Linked DNA regions of Cystobacter fuscus DSM 2262. The main gene of each other region encodes a partner of the protein of the gene in region 2 in a complex. Links are inferred from orthologs where the notes say so. Each region holds a gene or a part of one and is shown on either strand. Other genes may lie near its edges. The genes, in order: tsaE and tsaD.

The links.
Region 1: the proteins of tsaD (region 2) and tsaE are in contact, whole or in part, in a crystal structure (PDB 6N9A), measured with the Thermotoga maritima proteins. The link is inferred for Cystobacter fuscus DSM 2262 from one-to-one orthologs. Residues at the interface, in WP_004082750.1 of Thermotoga maritima: Cys10, Asp11, Arg49, His50, Leu82, Gly84, Gly135, Gly136, Glu154, Thr155, Leu156, Asp157, Asp158, Ser159, Glu162, Asp165, Lys166, Arg169, Leu170, Tyr175, Lys213, Thr214, Leu217, Tyr218, Gln221, Arg222, Asn324; in WP_004082108.1 of Thermotoga maritima: Leu37, Gly38, Lys46, Lys57, Val59, Lys60, Ser61, Thr63, Phe64, Thr65, Leu66, Met67, Val69, Pro71, Tyr82, Arg83, Leu84, Asp86, Asp88, Phe89, Asp93, Ile128, Asp130, Glu131, Arg134.

What each region holds. Positions count from the first base shown.
Region 1 is NZ_ANAH02000064.1:583,337-591,605, reverse strand. The notes cover bases 5,270-8,269. They hold tsaE (tRNA (adenosine(37)-N6)-threonylcarbamoyltransferase complex ATPase subunit type 1 TsaE), read right to left. Parts: upstream 7,013-8,269; coding sequence 6,527-7,012; downstream 5,270-6,526. Other genes in these bases: D187_RS39545 (bifunctional ADP-dependent NAD(P)H-hydrate dehydratase/NAD(P)H-hydrate epimerase), read right to left, coding at 7,009-8,269; D187_RS39555 (hypothetical protein), read right to left, coding at 5,996-6,412; D187_RS39560 (class II glutamine amidotransferase), read left to right, coding at 5,270-5,973. Also shown: D187_RS39590 (hypothetical protein), read left to right, coding at 1-686; D187_RS39585 (hypothetical protein), read left to right, coding at 683-1,042; D187_RS39580 (hypothetical protein), read left to right, coding at 1,107-1,553; D187_RS39575 (hypothetical protein), read left to right, coding at 1,653-2,039; hutU (urocanate hydratase), read left to right, coding at 2,136-3,791; hutI (imidazolonepropionase), read left to right, coding at 3,796-5,061; more of D187_RS39560, read left to right, coding at 5,134-5,269. UniProt on the Escherichia coli protein: Required for the formation of a threonylcarbamoyl group on adenosine at position 37 (t(6)A37) in tRNAs that read codons beginning with adenine.
Region 2 is NZ_ANAH02000006.1:110,525-118,722, forward strand. Bases 2,170-5,098 are described here. They hold tsaD (tRNA (adenosine(37)-N6)-threonylcarbamoyltransferase complex transferase subunit TsaD), read right to left. Parts: upstream 4,169-5,098; coding sequence 3,170-4,168; downstream 2,170-3,169. Other genes in these bases: D187_RS10775 (hypothetical protein), read right to left, coding at 2,170-2,314; rsmA (16S rRNA (adenine(1518)-N(6)/adenine(1519)-N(6))-dimethyltransferase RsmA), read right to left, coding at 2,314-3,156; D187_RS10790 (response regulator), read right to left, coding at 4,202-5,098. Outside these bases: panB (3-methyl-2-oxobutanoate hydroxymethyltransferase), read right to left, coding at 1-628; D187_RS10765 (deoxynucleoside kinase), read right to left, coding at 795-1,418; D187_RS10770 (hypothetical protein), read left to right, coding at 1,633-1,899; more of D187_RS10775, read right to left, coding at 1,916-2,169; more of D187_RS10790, read right to left, coding at 5,099-6,829; D187_RS56995 (J domain-containing protein), read right to left, coding at 7,024-8,198.

The DNA.
Region 1 (8,269 bases), on a different replicon or contig from region 2:
AGGACACCTTCACGGTGTCCAATCCGAACGCCCATGCTGGGGTGACGGGTCCGGTCGGCCAGACCAGGCCCCAGACCGCGGGAAACGTACAGGCGTCCGCCCAGACGCAGCAGACGGGCAACGGCCCCCTGGCCCCCGACAGAGCCGCTGCCGTGATGTCCTTCGTGAATCAGCAGCAGGGGGAATTGCTGGGCCGGATCGCCGGAGGCTTGAAGGCGGGAAAGATTTCCCAGGAGGAACTGGGCCCCTTGATGGAGAGCGCGCAGAAGCTGGCCCAGGCCTCCGGTGAGGCCTCGGCGAAAGAGCAGTTCATGCCGAACGACACGAAGAACCTGAGCGAGATGCTCATGCAGCACCAGGCCACGGTCATCAACACCCTGGACAGCAAGCAGAGCATCTTCTCCTTCTTCAAGAAGCCGTCCGCGGCCCAGCAGGCCCTGGCCCAGCAGGTGGGCCAGCTCAGCCAGGATGTTCTGCAAGGCCGCATCCGCGACGGCGATTTGAGCAAGCTCATTTCCCAGCAGTTTGGTTCGCCCGCGGGCGCGGGTCATGCCGTATCTCAGCCCTCCGTGGCGGGCACTGAAGGAGCTGGCGCGACGAGCGCCCCCCCGCCTCCGCTCCCGCGCCGACGCTCCAGCAGTTGGGCGGCCTGCTGCAGCAGTTCAGTGCGCTGGTGGGCAGCTTGAGCGCCCCGGCCCCCCAGACGCCAACCTCGACCCATGCCTCGGAGCCGGCCCAGGCCCAGCAGGTGGGCAGCCACCTCGCCTTCCCTCCCGACCCCTCAACGATGTCCAATCTGACGCAGCAGCACGGCTCGCTGCAGGCCAAGCTGACCAAGCTCGAGCAGCGCATGAAGCAAGCCAGGATGGGCCTCGAGACTCTCGGCGCCTTGACGCAGGGCCTGCAAGAGCTGGGTGATGCCATCAAGACGACCTCGGCGAAGGAGAAGGTCACGCCGGCGGAGCTGCTGGGCTTGAGCACGCTGGTCCTGAAAAACGCCACGAACATTGACCACGCCTTCCAGGTCTTCAAACAGTCATAGCCTCGGGCGGCGTCCGCTTCGGCACGAATGACCTGTGCGGCGCATTCGTGCTAACCACTCCCCCATGAGGGTCCCGACTCCCTCCCTGCGTGGAGTGCGCCCCGCCCTGCTCCTGCTGCTCTGCCTGCTGCCCTGGGGGTGCTCGGCCATCCCTCCCGCACCGGGGGACGACTCGATCCGGGCCCGGCTCAAGGCGTGCCTGCTGGCGGGGGACATGGCGTGTGTCGTCGACCAGTACCTGGTGCTCCAGGACATCGGGCGGATGCCGGGCTGGCTGGTGGCATTCCAGAACGCCTTCGCCATCACCAACCGCAAGGCGGGCGAGTGCGAGAAGGTCGCACGACTCGTCCACCAGGGACTCGTCAAACTCGGTGAGCGACCGGAATTCATCCGCTTCTCGGTCAGTGGCCCATCACCAGTGCGAGTGCTGGGCTTCGATGAGACCGCACAAGGCATGGTGGTCAAAACCCATCAGGTCTCGACAACGGGTGTGCATGTCGCCATTCATTGACGCCTACACAGGTCTGGCCGGGTTGCCCTTTCAGGACTACGTGGTCCGGCTCCGCACGGGACCGGGCAACAGGATCGTCGACGAGGTGCTCAAAGAGCCATGACCGAGAAGCGAGTCATCAAAGAAGAGCCGATTCCGGAGGAGTGGCGTGGTCGAAGGGTAGGCCTCATGGATGCACTGCTCTATGCCCGACAACAGATTCTCGAGAAGCGTGGACTCTGGTTCGTCACTGGCTTTGACACCGTCGAGTCGCTCGTCGCGTTCACGATGGGCTGGGCTTCCAACACCCAATTCAACGGAGAGAGCGACCGGGAGTGGTGCGACTTCCTGGATTGGTTCGACGAGGTGGAGCCCGCGGCGCGCTACGAGGGCTGGCAGGTGACGTTCCTGCGCGAGTGCGGCGGGGACCACGAGCGCGCGGTCATGAAGTTCCTCGATCGCGCCCACGAGTTCGTCTCCCTGCGTCGCGCGTCACCCAAACCCTGAGAATTCCAGGCGATTTCGTACAATCCGCCGTCGCGGAACGCGCATCCGGCCACCTCCTGGGTTAGGGTCCGGGCACCAAGGACCTCTGAGGAACACATGTCCCGCACCATTCGTGCCCCCCGTGGCACTACCCTGTCCTGCAAGGGCTGGGTCCAGGAAGCCGCCCTCCGCATGCTGATGAACAACCTGGATCCCGACGTGGCCGAGCGCCCCGAGGATCTCGTCGTCTACGGCGGCATCGGCAAGGCCGCGCGCGACTGGCCCTCGTTCGACCGCATCGTCGCGAGCCTCCAGCGCCTCACCGACGAGGAGACCCTGCTCGTCCAGTCCGGCAAGCCCGTGGGCATCCTGCGCACCCACCCCGACGCCCCCCGCGTCCTCATCGCCAACTCCAACCTCGTGGGCAACTGGGCCAACTGGGACCACTTCTTCGAGCTCGAGAAGAAGGGGCTGATGATGTACGGCCAGATGACGGCCGGCTCGTGGATCTACATCGGCACCCAGGGCATCCTCCAGGGCACCTACGAGACCTTCGCCCAGGCCGGCCGCGTCCACTTCGGCTCGGATGACCTGTCCGGCCGGCTCGTGCTCTCCGGCGGCCTCGGCGGCATGGGCGGCGCCCAGCCCCTGGCCGCCACCATGAACAACGCCGTCTTCCTCGGCGTGGAGATCGATCCCACGCGCGCCCGGCGCCGCGTGGAGACGCGCTACCTCGACGTCGTCGCCAAGGATCTCGACGAGGCGCTCGCGCTGGTGAAGGAGGCCCAGGGCAAGCGCCAGGGCCGCTCCATCGCCGTCATCGGCAACGCCGCCCAGGTGTTCCGCGAGCTGTACCGGCGGGGGCTCAAGCCGGACCTGGTGACGGACCAGACGAGCGCGCATGATCCGCTCAACGGCTACATCCCCGCGGACCTGTCGCTCGAGGCCGCCGCCGAGCTGCGCCAGCGCGACCCCCAGGGCTATGTCGAGCGCGCGCGCCAGTCCATGGCCGTGCAGGTGCAGGCGATGCTGGACTTCGCGCGCGCGGGCAGCCACGTGTTCGACTACGGCAACAACATCCGCGCCCAGGCGCAGCTGGCGGGGCTCGACAACGCCTTCGACTTCCCCGGCTTCGTGCCCGCCTACATCCGCCCGCTCTTCTGCGAGGGCATGGGGCCCTTCCGCTGGGTGGCGCTCTCGGGAGACCCCGAGGACATCCGCCGCACGGACGAGGCGGTGCTGGAGCTCTTCCCGGAGAAGGCGTCGCTGCGCCGCTGGCTCACGCTGGCGCGCGAGCGCGTGGCGTTTCAGGGCCTGCCCGCGCGCATCTGCTGGCTGGGCTATGGCGAGCGCGCCCGGGCGGGCCTGCGCTTCAACGAGATGGTGCGCAAGGGCGAGCTCAAGGCCCCCATCGTCATCGGGAGGGATCACCTGGACTGCGGCTCGGTCGCCTCGCCCAACCGCGAGACGGAGGCCATGAAGGACGGCACGGACGCGGTGGCCGACTGGCCCATCCTCAACGCCCTGGTGAACGCGGTGAACGGGGCCTCGTGGGTGTCCTTCCACCACGGCGGGGGCGTGGGCATGGGCTACTCGCTGCACGCCGGCCAGGTCATCGTCGCCGACGGCACCCCCGAGGCCGCGCGCCGCATCGAGCGCGTGCTGACGTCCGACCCCGCCATGGGCGTGCTGCGCCACGCCGACGCGGGCTATTCCGAGGCCCACGAGACGGCGCGCACCCGCGGCGTGCGCATCCCCGGCCTCACCGAGTGACACGATGGAAACCCTGGAGCTGCTCATCCGCAACACCTCCGAGGTGCTCACCGTGGAGGGCTCCCCCCAGGAGCCCGCCGAGCGCGCCCTCACCCCGCATCCCCACGCCTGCGTCGGCGTGCGCCGCGGGAAGATCTGGTACGTGGGCTCCGAGGGCGCCCTGCCCCCGGGCGCGGTAGGCCCCTCCACCCGGGTGCTGGACGCCCATGGCCAGTTCGTGGGCCCGGGCTTCGTGGACCCCCACACCCATGCCGTCTTCGCCGGCGAGCGCGCGGCGGAGTTCGATCTGCGCTGCCAGGGCGCCTCCTACCTGCAGATCGCCCAGGCCGGCGGCGGCATCGCCAACACCGTGCGCGCCACCCGCTTCGCCAGCGAGGAGGATCTCATCCGGCTCGCCCTGCCCCGGCTCCAGTTGATGCTCGAGTACGGCATCACCACCGCCGAGGTGAAGAGCGGCTATGGCCTGTCGCTCCAGGACGAGCTGAAGATGCTCCGGGTGGTGCAGCGGCTGTCCACGCTCCAGCCCGTGGAGCTCATCCCCACCCTCATGTGCGCACACGCGGTGCCGGAGGAGTACCGCGAGTGGCGCGAGTCCTACCTCGACTTGTGCATCCAGGAGATCATCCCCGCGGTGGCCGAGCAGGGCCTGGCGCGCTTCTGCGACGTGTTCGTCGAGCAGGGAGCCTTCACGCACGCCGAGGCGCGCCGCCTGCTGCTGGCGGCCCGGAAGCGAGGGTTGCAGCTACGGCTGCACGTGGATCAGCTCAGCGCCTCGGGAGGCGCGGAGCTGGCGGCCGAGCTGGGCGCGGCCACCGCGGACCACCTGGAGCAGGTGAGCGACGCGGGCATCCAGGCCCTCGCGGCCGCGGGGGTGTCGGCCGTGCTCGTGCCCACCGCCACCCTCTTCCTGCGGGTGCGCCCCTATGCCCCCGGGCGCAAGCTGCGCGACGCGGGCGTCAACGTGGCGCTCGGCACCAACCTCAACCCCGGCTCGGCCATGAGCGAGAACCTTCCCCTCGCCCTGGGGCTCGCCTGCCTGGAGAACGGGCTGACGGCCGCCGAGGCCTATTGGGCCGCCACCCGGGGGGCCGCGCTCGCGCTTGGTTTGAGTTCCGAAGGACGGATCGCCGTGGGCGACCCCGCCAATCTTGTCATATTTTCGTGTTCAAACTATCGCCACCTTCCCTATCACCTGGGAATCAATCACGCACGGATAGTGATCAAGGGAGGCCATGTCGTGGTAGAACAGGAAAGAGCCCTTTGTGCATGATTCTGGTTGCACAAGTGGCCTTCGAGGGAACTTCCACCCTGGGCCGGCCGTTAGTATCAAACAAGCAAGCCTATGTGCCGCCTCTTCGGTTTTCGATCCGCCATTCCCGCCGCCGTTCATCCTTCCCTGGTCACGGAGAAGAATTCCCTCCTGCGTCAGTCGCGGGAGCACAAGGATGGATGGGGTATCGCCGCCTATGAAGCGGGAGACAATCCATCCGTCGCGCACGGACTCGGTCCGGCGCACTGCGACCCGGACTTCGAGCGGGTCAGCAGCCGGGTGTCTTCGCGTACGGTGGTCGCGCACATCCGCCTGGCGTCCGTGGGCCAGGTGGAGAGGCGCAACGCCCACCCCTTCACCCATGGCCGGTGGTGCTTCGTGCACAACGGCACGGTGAGGAACTTCGCCCGGCACCAGGCGGCCGTGGAGGCGCTCATCCGCGAGGATCTGCTCGCCCTCATCCAGGGCGCCACGGACACCGAGCGCTGCTTCTACCTCTTCCTCACCCGCCTGGCCGAGCAGGGGCAGGACTTCGAGTCCCCGGCGTGCGTGGAGAAGGTGGCCCGGGCGCTGGCGGAGACGATGAGCCTGGTGTCGGGCATCACGGATGAGCCCGGGCAGGACGGCTCGTCCATGAACTTCCTGCTGACCAACGGGGACGTGATGTTGGCCACGCGGCGCAACCGCTCGCTCTTCCTGTCGGACACCGCCCCCGAGACGGGCCGCTGCCCCCACCGCGAGTACGTGGGGGCGCCCAAGCCGGGGGATCGGCTGGAGCAGTTCGTGCTCGCCAGTGAGCGGTTGTCGGGCGAGGACCACTGGCACGAGGTGGCGGAGGACAGCGTCATCGGCGTGGACAGCGGCCTCGTGTTCCACCAGTGGAAGGTGCGGGACCTGGACCCGCGGCACTGAACCCCGGGCGCCGAGGCGCTCCCTAGGGTGACGGGGGGCCCTGGAGCGGTTCCCCCCAGTGGGCCACCTGGGCGCTCACCGTCATGTCCCCGGCCACGTGGAAGGAACGAGGTGGCATGGGACTGCCTTCCGAGGACAATTCCGGCGTCCAGACGTCCTCCCGCCAGAGCGTGTAGGAGACCTCCGCGTCCACCGGGAGGCGCACCATCCCCGTGTAGTGCCCGTTGGCCTGGCGGCGCAGGTAGAAGCCCGGGGCCACGTTCCCGCCGAGCGAGGCATGCGAGCCCAGGACGGTGATGACGGCGTCGGCCGGTGTCCCCTCGGGGACCGTCACGTCGAAGATGACGGTGGCGTGGGGGTACTCCAGAGGCGGAGGCTCGATGGCGCCACACCCCACCAGCACCACACTGGCGAGTGGGATGAGCAGGAACCACTTCATGGGGTGGGAGGGGCTCATGGGCGCAGGATATGCCAACCCCCCCGCTCCGGAGCGCATGGCCCACTCATCTGTTGTTCGCTGCACGCACCGCTGGACGCCGCCCGTGTGGCCCGCTCAGCGCTCGGCCAGCAACCAGTCCTTCAGCAGTCCGGCGGGCCGCGCGCCCCAGGCCTCGGCCACCAGCTCCCGGGACTCCTCGCCCACCTCGCGCAGGGTGAGCCGCAGGTACTCGCGCGGCGCGGCCTCGGGGATGCGATCCAACCACTCCACCAGCAGCGCGCCGTCGCCGCCCACCATGTCCAGGAAGCCCGTGGCGTACAGCTCGTCGTAGTCGGCCAGCCGGTAGAGGTCCGCGTGGTAGAGCGTCAGGCGCCCCTGGTAGGGGTAGACGATGGCGAAGGTGGGGCTGGCCACCTGCGAGCGCTCCACCCCGGCGCCCTCGGCCACGCCGCGCACCAGGTGCGTCTTGCCCGCGCCCAGCTCGCCCACCAGCCCCACGAAGTCTCCCGGCTGGAGCAACCGCCCGAGCCGCACGCCCAGGCCGTGGGTTTCCTCGGGCGAGCCCGAGCGTACCGTGTGGCTCAGCGTGGGCGTGCTCATCGCTCCCACCGCGTCCACACCGAGCACAGTCCCTTCACCACGTCCGAGGCGATGAGGCCCAGCCGGCCCCGCCGCCCGGCGGCGAGATCTCCCGCCAGCCCGTGCGCGTACACGGCCGTCCAGGCGGCCTCGGGGAGCTTCAGGCCCTGCGCGAGCAGCGCGCCCAGCACCCCGCTGAGCACGTCCCCCGTGCCGCCGGTGGCCATGCCCGGGTTGCCCGTGGGGTTGACGTACACGGTGCCATCCGCGTGGGCGATGAGCGTGCGCGCCCCCTTGAGCACGAGCGTCACCCCATGCGTGCGCGCGAAGTCCCGCGCCACCTTCACCCGCTCCTTCTGCAGCTGCTTCGTGGGCAGGCCGGACAGCCGCGACATCTCGCCCGGGTGGGGCGTGAGCACCACGGGCCCCTTCGCCCGGCGCAGCACGCCCAGGTCCGTGGAGACGGCGTTGAGCGCGTCCGCGTCCAGCACCACGGGCACCTCCACGCGCTCGAGCAGCTCGCCGAGCAGCGCCGTCGTCTCCTCTCCCCGGGGGATGCCAGGGCCCACCACGAGCGCGTCCTTCTGATCCGCCGCGGCGAGCAGGGACTCCAGGTCCGCCCGCCCCAGGGGACCACGATCCTCCAGGGGCCAGCCCATCACCTCGGGGGCATGGCCGAGCACCGACTCCACCACCTGGGCGCGCGTGGCCACGGTGACGAGTCCCGCTCCGGCGCGCAGGGCGCTCAACGCGCTCAGGGCCGCCGCTCCGGACTTGCCCAGGCTGCCGGCCACCACCAGCACGTGCCCGTAGGTGCCCTTGTGGGTGTCCGAGCGGCGCGGGGCGATCGCCCCCCGGGCATCCGCCTCCTCGACGAGGAAGACCTCCGCGCCCGCGTGGGCCACGACGGCCTCGGCGGGGATGCCGATGTCCACGCACCGCACCTCGCCGCACAGCGTGGCGCCGGGCTCCAGCACCTGCCCCTGCTTGAGGAAGCCGAAGGTGACGGTGGCGTCCGCCTCCACGCACGGATCGAAGGGCACCCCGGTGTCCGAGTGCAGCCCCGAGGGCACGTCCGCGGCCACCACCTTCGCCCCCGCCGCGCGCCAGCGGCGCACGTACTCGATCGCCTTGGCGAACTCCCCGCTGGGAGGCCGGGTGAGCCCGGTGCCGAAGATGGCGTCCACCACCACGTCCCCCACCCGCGGCTCCTCCACCTCCCCGAGCGACTGGGGCTCGAGGCCCGAGGGCCCCAGGGCGAGCAGGTTGCGCTGGGAG
Region 2 (8,198 bases):
GCTTGCCGGCGCCGATGCCGATGGTGGGGATGGTGAGCTTCTGGGTGATCTGCCGCGCCAGATCCAGCGGCACGCCCTCGAGCACCAGCGAGAAGCACCCGGCGCGCTCCAGCGCGAGGGCATCGTCCACCATCTTGCGCGCGGCGTCCTCGTCGCGGCCCTGCACCACGTAGCCGCCCATCTTGTGCACCGACTGCGGCGTGAGACCCAGGTGCCCCATGACAGGGATGCTGGCGCGCACGATGGCCGACACGACGTCGGCGAACTCCGCGCCCCCCTCGAGCTTCACTCCGCCCACGTTGCCCTCGGACACCAGGCGGCCCGCGTTGCGCACCGCCTCCTGCACCGACACCTGGTAGCTCATGAAGGGCATGTCGCCCACCACCAGCGCCCGCTTCGTGCCCCGAGCGACCATGGCCGAGTGGTACACCATCTGATCCATGGTGACCGGCAGGGTGGAGTCGTGACCCTGGACGACCATGCCCAGCGAGTCCCCGATGAGCAGAACGTCGGCTCCGGCCTCGTCGAACAGCCGGGCGAAGGTGGCATCGTAGGCCGTGACCATGCAGATCTTCTGTCCGGCCTGCTTCTGGCGCTTCAGCGTGTGGATGGTGACCTTGTCCTTCACGGTTCACCTCCTAATGGTGAGGGGTAGGGTTCCTGCGGTGCGAGCATGGACGTCCTTCACCGTCCCCCGAGGGGGATCGCCTTGGACGGCCACCGAGGAACACTCTAACGCCCTTGGGCTCGCCGTGGGGTCTCTCTTTGAGACCGGGCGGGCGAACGGGCGCCGCTCAGGCGCGTCTGCCCGGGGACACCTGCGCCCGGTCGATGGACGCCAGCAGACCCTGCAGGTCACCTTCGTCGTGGACGAAGTCGATGTCCGACGTGTCTACCACCAACAGCGGGGTCTCCGTGTAGCGGGAGAAGAAGTCGTTGTAGGCGTGGACGAGCTCCTCCAGATAGCCCGCGTCGAACTGGCGCTCGAACTCGCGGCCCCGCTTCTTGATGCGGTGGAGCAGCACGTCCAGACGGGCCTTCAGGTAGATGACCAGGTCGGGCCGGGTCACCCGCGGCGCGAGCGCCTCGAAGACGCGCTCGTAGAGGGCCAGCTCGTGCGAGTCCAGCGTCAGGCACGCGAAGATGCGATCCTTGGCGAACAGGTAGTCGCTGACCGTCACCGACTGGAACAGGTCCGTCTGGAACAGCTCCTGCTGCTGCTTGAAGCGCGAGAGCAGGAAGAAGATCTGCGTCTGGAAGGCGTACTTCTGCCGGTCCGAGTAGAAATTGGCGAGGAAGGGATTCTCCTCGACGATCTCGAAGGTGCGCCGCGCGCCGAAGCGCCCGGCGAGGATGTCGGAGAGACTCGTCTTGCCGACGCCGATGGGCCCCTCGACCACGATGTAGCGGTTGTCCATCCGCTTCGAGACCTCCCGAACTTCGCTGGAACTCCGCCCGGAAGCGCGGCCCCACGGCCACGGCCCACGGCGGGGCGCGGATAAGAGCACGGGAGCCGCGAGCGGGCAATGTTCGCGCGCCTCGCGAGCACGCCGGGCTTGACGGCCAAAGAGGCGTCCACTACCAGGGATGCCCACGCGCGGAAGCGAGCGGGACACGCGAGGATCTGGAGCGATGAGCCGACGTCAGCGAGCGAGGACGATCACCGAGCTGGAGCCCTCCCCGGCCCCGGCCACCGGAACGACCGAGCCTCCCCCTCCGCCGGATCCCCTCTACGGGGTGGCCCTGCTCAAGATGGCCCTGGAGCTCAAGCGCCAGCGCGAGAGTTCTCCAGAGGAGATCCTCCGCGGCGTGCTCGCGCGCATGCGGCTGTCCGAGGGGGAGTTCCGCGCCTGGCTCGCGCAGCAGGGCGAGCTGGCCAAGGTGTTCGGCGGCCCTTGAGCGCCCCCGGGCCCGCTCAGTGCGCGGCCAGCCAGCCCTGGAGGACGATGTCCACGGCGTTGCTCAGGGACTTGCAGAACGAGTACTCGGTGCGGAGCCGCTCCACGGGTGAAGCCGCCTCGAAGCGCCGCGTCTCGAAGAAGAGCGCGTACACCACCCGCTCCCCCACCTTGGAGCGGATGCCGAGGTGCTCGCCCTGCACGTCCATCTGCGGCAGCAGCATCCTATCCAACGAGCGGTACACCCGGGCCATGTCCCGCGTGGCGCCCACGAAGACGTCCTCGTCGACCACGGGAATGGGTGCCGGGTCTCCCCACCGCAGGAGCACCTGTCCCTCCACGCACGCGAACACCGCGTACACCACGCCGAAGCGGTGGAGGATGGGCTCCAGGGTCTCCACGGGCAGGGGCTTCATCACGCGCCGCGCTCCTCCTCCACGGGCCCCAGCGCGCGCTCGAGGGCGGCGAACTCCACGGACGAGAGCGTCTCCGCGCGCCGCGTGGAATCGATGCCCGCCGTCGCCAGGGCCGCGAGGAGCTGCTCGTGCGTGCCCAGCGACTTGTCGGACTTGAGCGAGTTGATGAGCGTCTTGCGGCGCTGGGCGAAGCCCGCCTTCACCACGCGGATGAAGCGCGCGCCATCCACCACCGGCGCCAGGGGCTCGGGGCGGCGGATGAGCCGCAGCACCGCCGAGTCCACCTTGGGCGGCGGATGGAAGCGCTCGGCCTCGATGTCGAAGAGGTTCTCCGCGCTGAAGTAGAGGCCGAGGATGGCGGTGAGCAGCCCGTACTCCCGCCCGCCCGGCTCCGCCGACAGCCGGTCCACCACTTCCTTCTGCAGGGTGAAGACGGCGCGCGTCACGTGCTCGCGCTGCTCGAGCACCTGGAAGAGGATGGAGCTCGTCAGGTGGTAGGGCAGATTGCCCGCGACCTTCACCTCGGGAGCACCCGCCACCTCGGCGAAGTCCACCGTGGCCGCGTTGCCATCCACCACGCGCACCCCGGGGATGGCCTCCTTCTCCAGCACCGCGATCATGTCGCGGTCCTTCTCCACCACCGTCACGGCCGCGCGCGTGGCGGCCAGGAAGCGCGTGAGGTGGCCCAGGCCCGGACCCAGCTCCACCACGGGCTCGCCCTCGCGCAACTCCAGCGCGTCGGCGATGGCCTCCAGCACGTCCGGATCTCCCAGGAAGTTCTGCCCCCAGCTGTGCTTGGCCCTCAGGCCATGGCGCTGGAGGATTTCACGAGGTGTCTGCACGAGATCCTTCCCTTCACATGCGCCAGGCGGGATCCGCGGACAGACTGAAGTCACCCCTCAGTCCCCGCCTCCAGGCCTCGTAGCCCGCCACGGCGATCATCGCCCCATTGTCCGTGCACAACCGCACCGGGGGAAGAAAGAGCTTCAAGTTGCGCTCCTGGGCGCGCTCCAGGCAGAGCGAGCGCAGGCGCGAGTTGGCCGCCACACCGCCACACACCACCAGGCGCTGGAGCCCGAGCCGACGCGCCGCGGCGACGAACTTCCGGCTCAACGCGTCCGCCACCGCCTCCTGGAAGGAAGCACACAGGTCCGCCAGGGCCTGGCCCTCGGGCAGGCCGTGCTTCTTCACGTGGTGCAGCACCGCCGTCTTCAACCCGGAGAAGGACCAGTCGAAGTTCTCCGCGCCGGGCAGCGCGCGGGGAAACCGGATGGCCTCCGGGTTGCCCTTCTGGGCGAGCTGATCGATGGGCAGGCCCCCTGGATAGGGCAGGCCGAGGATGCGCGCCGTCTTGTCATAGGCCTCGCCCGCGGCGTCGTCGCGGGTGCTGCCCACCAGCCGGTAGTGGCCATAGTCGCGCACCTCGTAGAGGCTGGTGTGCCCTCCGGACACCACGAGCCCGAGGAAGGGCGGCTCCGGGGCGTCCTCCAGCAGCCGGATGGCGAGCAGGTGACCCTCGAGGTGGTTGGCGCCCACGAAGGGCTTGCCGGTGGCGAGGCTCAGCGACTTGGCCACCTGCACGCCCACCAGGAGGGCGCCGATGAGGCCCGGGCCCGAGGTGACGGCGATGAGGTCCACGTCGTCGAGCGTCTTGCCCGCGCGCGTCAGCGCCTCGTGCAGCACGGGCATGACCTGCATCACGTGGTTGCGGCTGGCGAGCTCCGGCACCACCCCACCCCAGCGCCGGTGGATGTCCACCTGGGTGGAGACGACGTCGGAGAGCACCCGCCGGCCGTCCTCGACGAGGGCGGCGGCGGTTTCATCACAGGAGGTTTCGAGTCCGAGTACGAGCAAGGGCACCTCTCTACCAGGAGCCCGCCGTCGCGCCTACTGGCCGAGCACCTTGAGGGAGGCCCGCGCGTCCGGAGCGTACTTCCCGGAGGGTTCCAGGGTGAGATAGCGCTTGTAGGCCTCGATTGCCTTCTTGTTCTGCCGGGATTGCTCGCGAGCCACGCCGAGGAACAGCCAGGCGCTGGCGTTGCGGGGCTGCTCCTTCGTCACGACCTCCAGCAACTCGATGGCCTCGCGGTACTTGCCCGTCTCGCCGCGCACGAGCGCGATGCCCAGTCCCGCCCGGGCCTCGTTGGAGTCCGGCTTGAGCTCGAGCATCTGACGGTAGCTCCGGGCCGCGGCCTGGTAGCGCTCGCTGGCCAGGGACTTGCGCGCCTGGCGCGTCAGCTCGGCGTACTCGGCCTCGGGATCCGTCGCGGCCTTCCCCGGAACCGGCGCCTTGGTGTCCTCCACCGGAGGCGTGCCGTCCGCCGCGGCGGCCTGGGTGGGGGGCGTCTCCGGCTGGGCGGGGGCCTGGGCCTCCGGCTGCTTGGGCTCGGGCCGCTTGGGCTCGGGCGGAGGAGGCGTCTTGGGAGCGGTCGCCGTGGAGGCGGGCACGGTGCTCGGCACCGGCGCGGGCGGAGGCGTGCTCGCGCCACCCGATTGGGTCATCACCACCACCGCGGCGGCCAGGGCGATCGCCGCGACCCCCACGCCGATGAAGAGGCCCGTCCGCTTTGGCGCGACGGGCGCCTCCGGCTTGCGCTCCGACGGTACCGGACGGGGCCTGGGCTCCGGCCGGGCCTCCTGCTTCGGCTCGGGCCTGGGCTCCGGCCGGGCTTCCTGCTTCGGCTCGGGCCTGGGCTCGGGCATCGGCTCCGGCCGGGCCACCACCACGGGCGCGGGCAGGGACTCCAACTGAGCCTCCAGTGTGGGCAGGGGCTCCGGCTCCAGCACGGGCAGGGGCTCCGGCTCCAGCACGGGCATCGGCATCGGCTCGGGCATGGGCTCCGGCTGGGCCTCCAGCACGGGCATGGGCGCCTCGGAAGGCACCAGCGGCTCGGACACCGGCGGCGCGGCCGGCTCGATCACCGCGCTCGACACCAGGGTGACTTCCTCCGCCGGACCCGCGGGCTCGGGAGGAGGCACCACGGGCAGCGGATTGGGCTCCACCGCGGCCCCTCCGAAGATGGGAGCCCGGGACATGGGCGAAGACAGCTCGCCGAACGACATGGAAGCCGCGGACGCGGCCGTGGACCCGGCGGAGGGAGCGGGAGCGGAAGCGCGCGGAGCCGGGGACCAGCCCGGACCCCATTTCCCCGTGGAGCCGAGGCCATCCTCATCCACCCGGTTCCAATCGAGCAGCAGGCTGCGCTGCGCCTGCTCCTTGGCGCGGTGCGCGGGGGCGGGATCCACGAGGAACGAGGAGCCCTCGGCGGTGCGCGGGGGCGCGATGAAGTCCGCCTCGGGAGCGGTGGGCGAGCGACGCCGGGACTCGAAGACGACCACGTTGGCGAGCCGCGGGGGAGCCTCCGCCTCGGTGCGCGGCGCGGTCGAGGCACGCACCTCGGGGGCCGGCGGGACCACGGGGGCCGCGGTGACGGGCGCCTCCACCATGAGCGCGGGGGCCTCGGGCACGGGAGCCGGAGCCGGCGCCGGCTCGACGGGAGCGCTGGGCGCGGGCGCGTTGTGCAGCCACTCCTCGATGCCCGGCTTGCCGCTCTGCACGGGCTCCTGCGAGACACTGCCCAGCTCGCGGATGAGGCCCTCGAAGTACAGCTTGCTGATGATGCCCAGCGCCGCCAGGTCGTCGAAGTCCGAGTCCTCCACCACGCGGCTCAGGGTGCGCTTGCCATCGAAGAGGCGCAAAAGCCCGTTGACCTCGTCCGGGATCTCCGAGAGCCGGTCGGCCAGCTGGTGGTAGTCGATCTCGAACACCGTCTCCAGGGGCGGCAGCTGCTCGAGCATGCGGCCCCACTCGTCCAGCCGGCGCATGCCCTCCATGAGCAGGCCCTGGGTGGAGACCTCGATGCGCTCGGAGCGATCCAACGCGGAGAACTGCACCTCGAACTCGCCCTCGGTGGCGTTGAGCAGCCGGTAGAAGGCGTTCTCGCCCTTGAGCCGGCCCATCTCCGCGTCGATGACGCGGCCTTCCTTGAAGTAGATGGTGGCGACGCGATCACCCTTGATGGAGATGGTGCCCGTCTTGCGGCCGATCTCGAACGTCTGCACCAGGTCCACGACGCCCATGTCGACCAGGTTGCCCGCGAACCCACCCTTGGTGGTCTCGCGCCGCTCGATGCGCTCCTTGTCCGCCTTCTGGAGGATCATCGTCACGCGGGTGACGATCTCCTTGATGTAGATGGGCTTGGTCAGATAGTCGTCCGCCCCCATCTCCAGGCCCTTCACCTTGGCCTCGACCGCCTTCTGGTTGGTGAGGAAGACGAAGGGAATGTGCTTGTAGCGCTCCTCGGATTTGAGCGTCCGGCACAGCTCCAGACCGTCCATCTCGGGCATCTTCGTGTCGGACAGCACCAGGTCTGGCGTGCTGATCTGCACCTTCTCGAGCGCGTCCTTGCCGTGAACAGCGGTCGTGACGGAGAAGCCGGCCTTCTTCAGGCTGACCTCCATGACACGGAGACTCTTCGGGTCACTATCGACCAGGAGCAGGTGCTGCTTGGCCACGTTCGATTGCCTTTCGCTGCGGACGGCCTACCAGGGAAGGCCGGCGCCGAGAAGGCGGGATGATCGGGCCCGCTCTCCAGGGCTGTCAATGGTCGTGGGAGAGGGAACTCGCCGAGCATCCAGGAGGTCGAGCACGTGCCCGGCGAGGCCGGACACCGGGGACCCGGACGCGGCGAGCCCTCCCGGCGCGCGGCTCAGCGGAAGAGGCCGCCCTTCTTGGGGGGAGGCGGATTCTTCTTGCGCATCTCGATGAGCCGCAGCTCCTGGTTGGCCTCCAGATGCTTGGGACTCGCACGGATGGCCTCGCGGAAGTGCCGTTCGGCGCGCTCCATGTCGCCCTCGACCCGGGCGATCACCCCGAGCTGGTAGTGGGCCCGGTCGCAGCGCGGATCCATCTTCAGCGCCTCGGCCATCATCTGCTTGGCGCGGGTGACCTCGGTCTTGCGCTGGGGGTCCATGTAGATGGCCCAGCCTCGGGCAGCCAGGTACACCGCGCGGGGCTCGGCCTGGAAGGCGCGGTCGAAATGGTCCGCCGCCGCCACGAAGTCGCGCTTGCGGAAGAAGATCTCCCCCGCCTTGAAGAGCTCGTTGGGATCTTCCCCGGAGGCGCGTTGCGGCGGCGGTTGGAACGACCCCTTGGAGCGCAGCTCCTGGAGATAGGTCGCGCGCTTCGCGTCGTCGTAGAGAACGTCATAGGCCTCGCGGATGGACTCGTAGACGATGGTCATGCGCGGCGCGAGCGCGGAGAGCGAGGGCGGCAGACGATCCGGGTGGAAGCGCTTGGCGAGCGCGACGAAGGCCGACTTCACCTGCTCGCGCTTGACGTCCGGGCCGATGGCGAGTCCCAACAGGGAGAAGTAATCCTGCTTGGACTGCACGTCGGCGTAGCGCTTCTCGATGAGCTGGGCGAGCTGCTGCTCCTCGTCGTTGCCCTGTGCGGACGCCGCGGCGGCGGGCGCGGGCACTGACGGAGCAGACGTAGGCACTGGCGACGCGGGCGTGGGCGCTGGCGGCGCGGACACTGGCGGAGACACCGGACGGGCTCCAGTGTCCGCCTCGTTCTCGAAGGGCAGATCGACCCATTCCGCGAGCGAGTCGGCCTCATCGATCAGCGGCACGGCGGCGGGCGAAGCGACCACGGGCTGGGAGACCGGCTCGGCGGGAGGCGGGGCGGCGACGACGGCCACCGCGGGCACCTCGACCTGAACGAACGACTCCAGTTGACCGTCGACCTGCTGCAGCGCGGCCTCGAACGAAGCGCTGATGTCTCCCGGCGCCTCGCCCGGCTGAGACTTGCCGAACCTCATGCCGCCCCATTGAGGATCCTCGAGCATGGGGCGCGGGGCCTGGCTGCCCTGGGGAGCGGGAG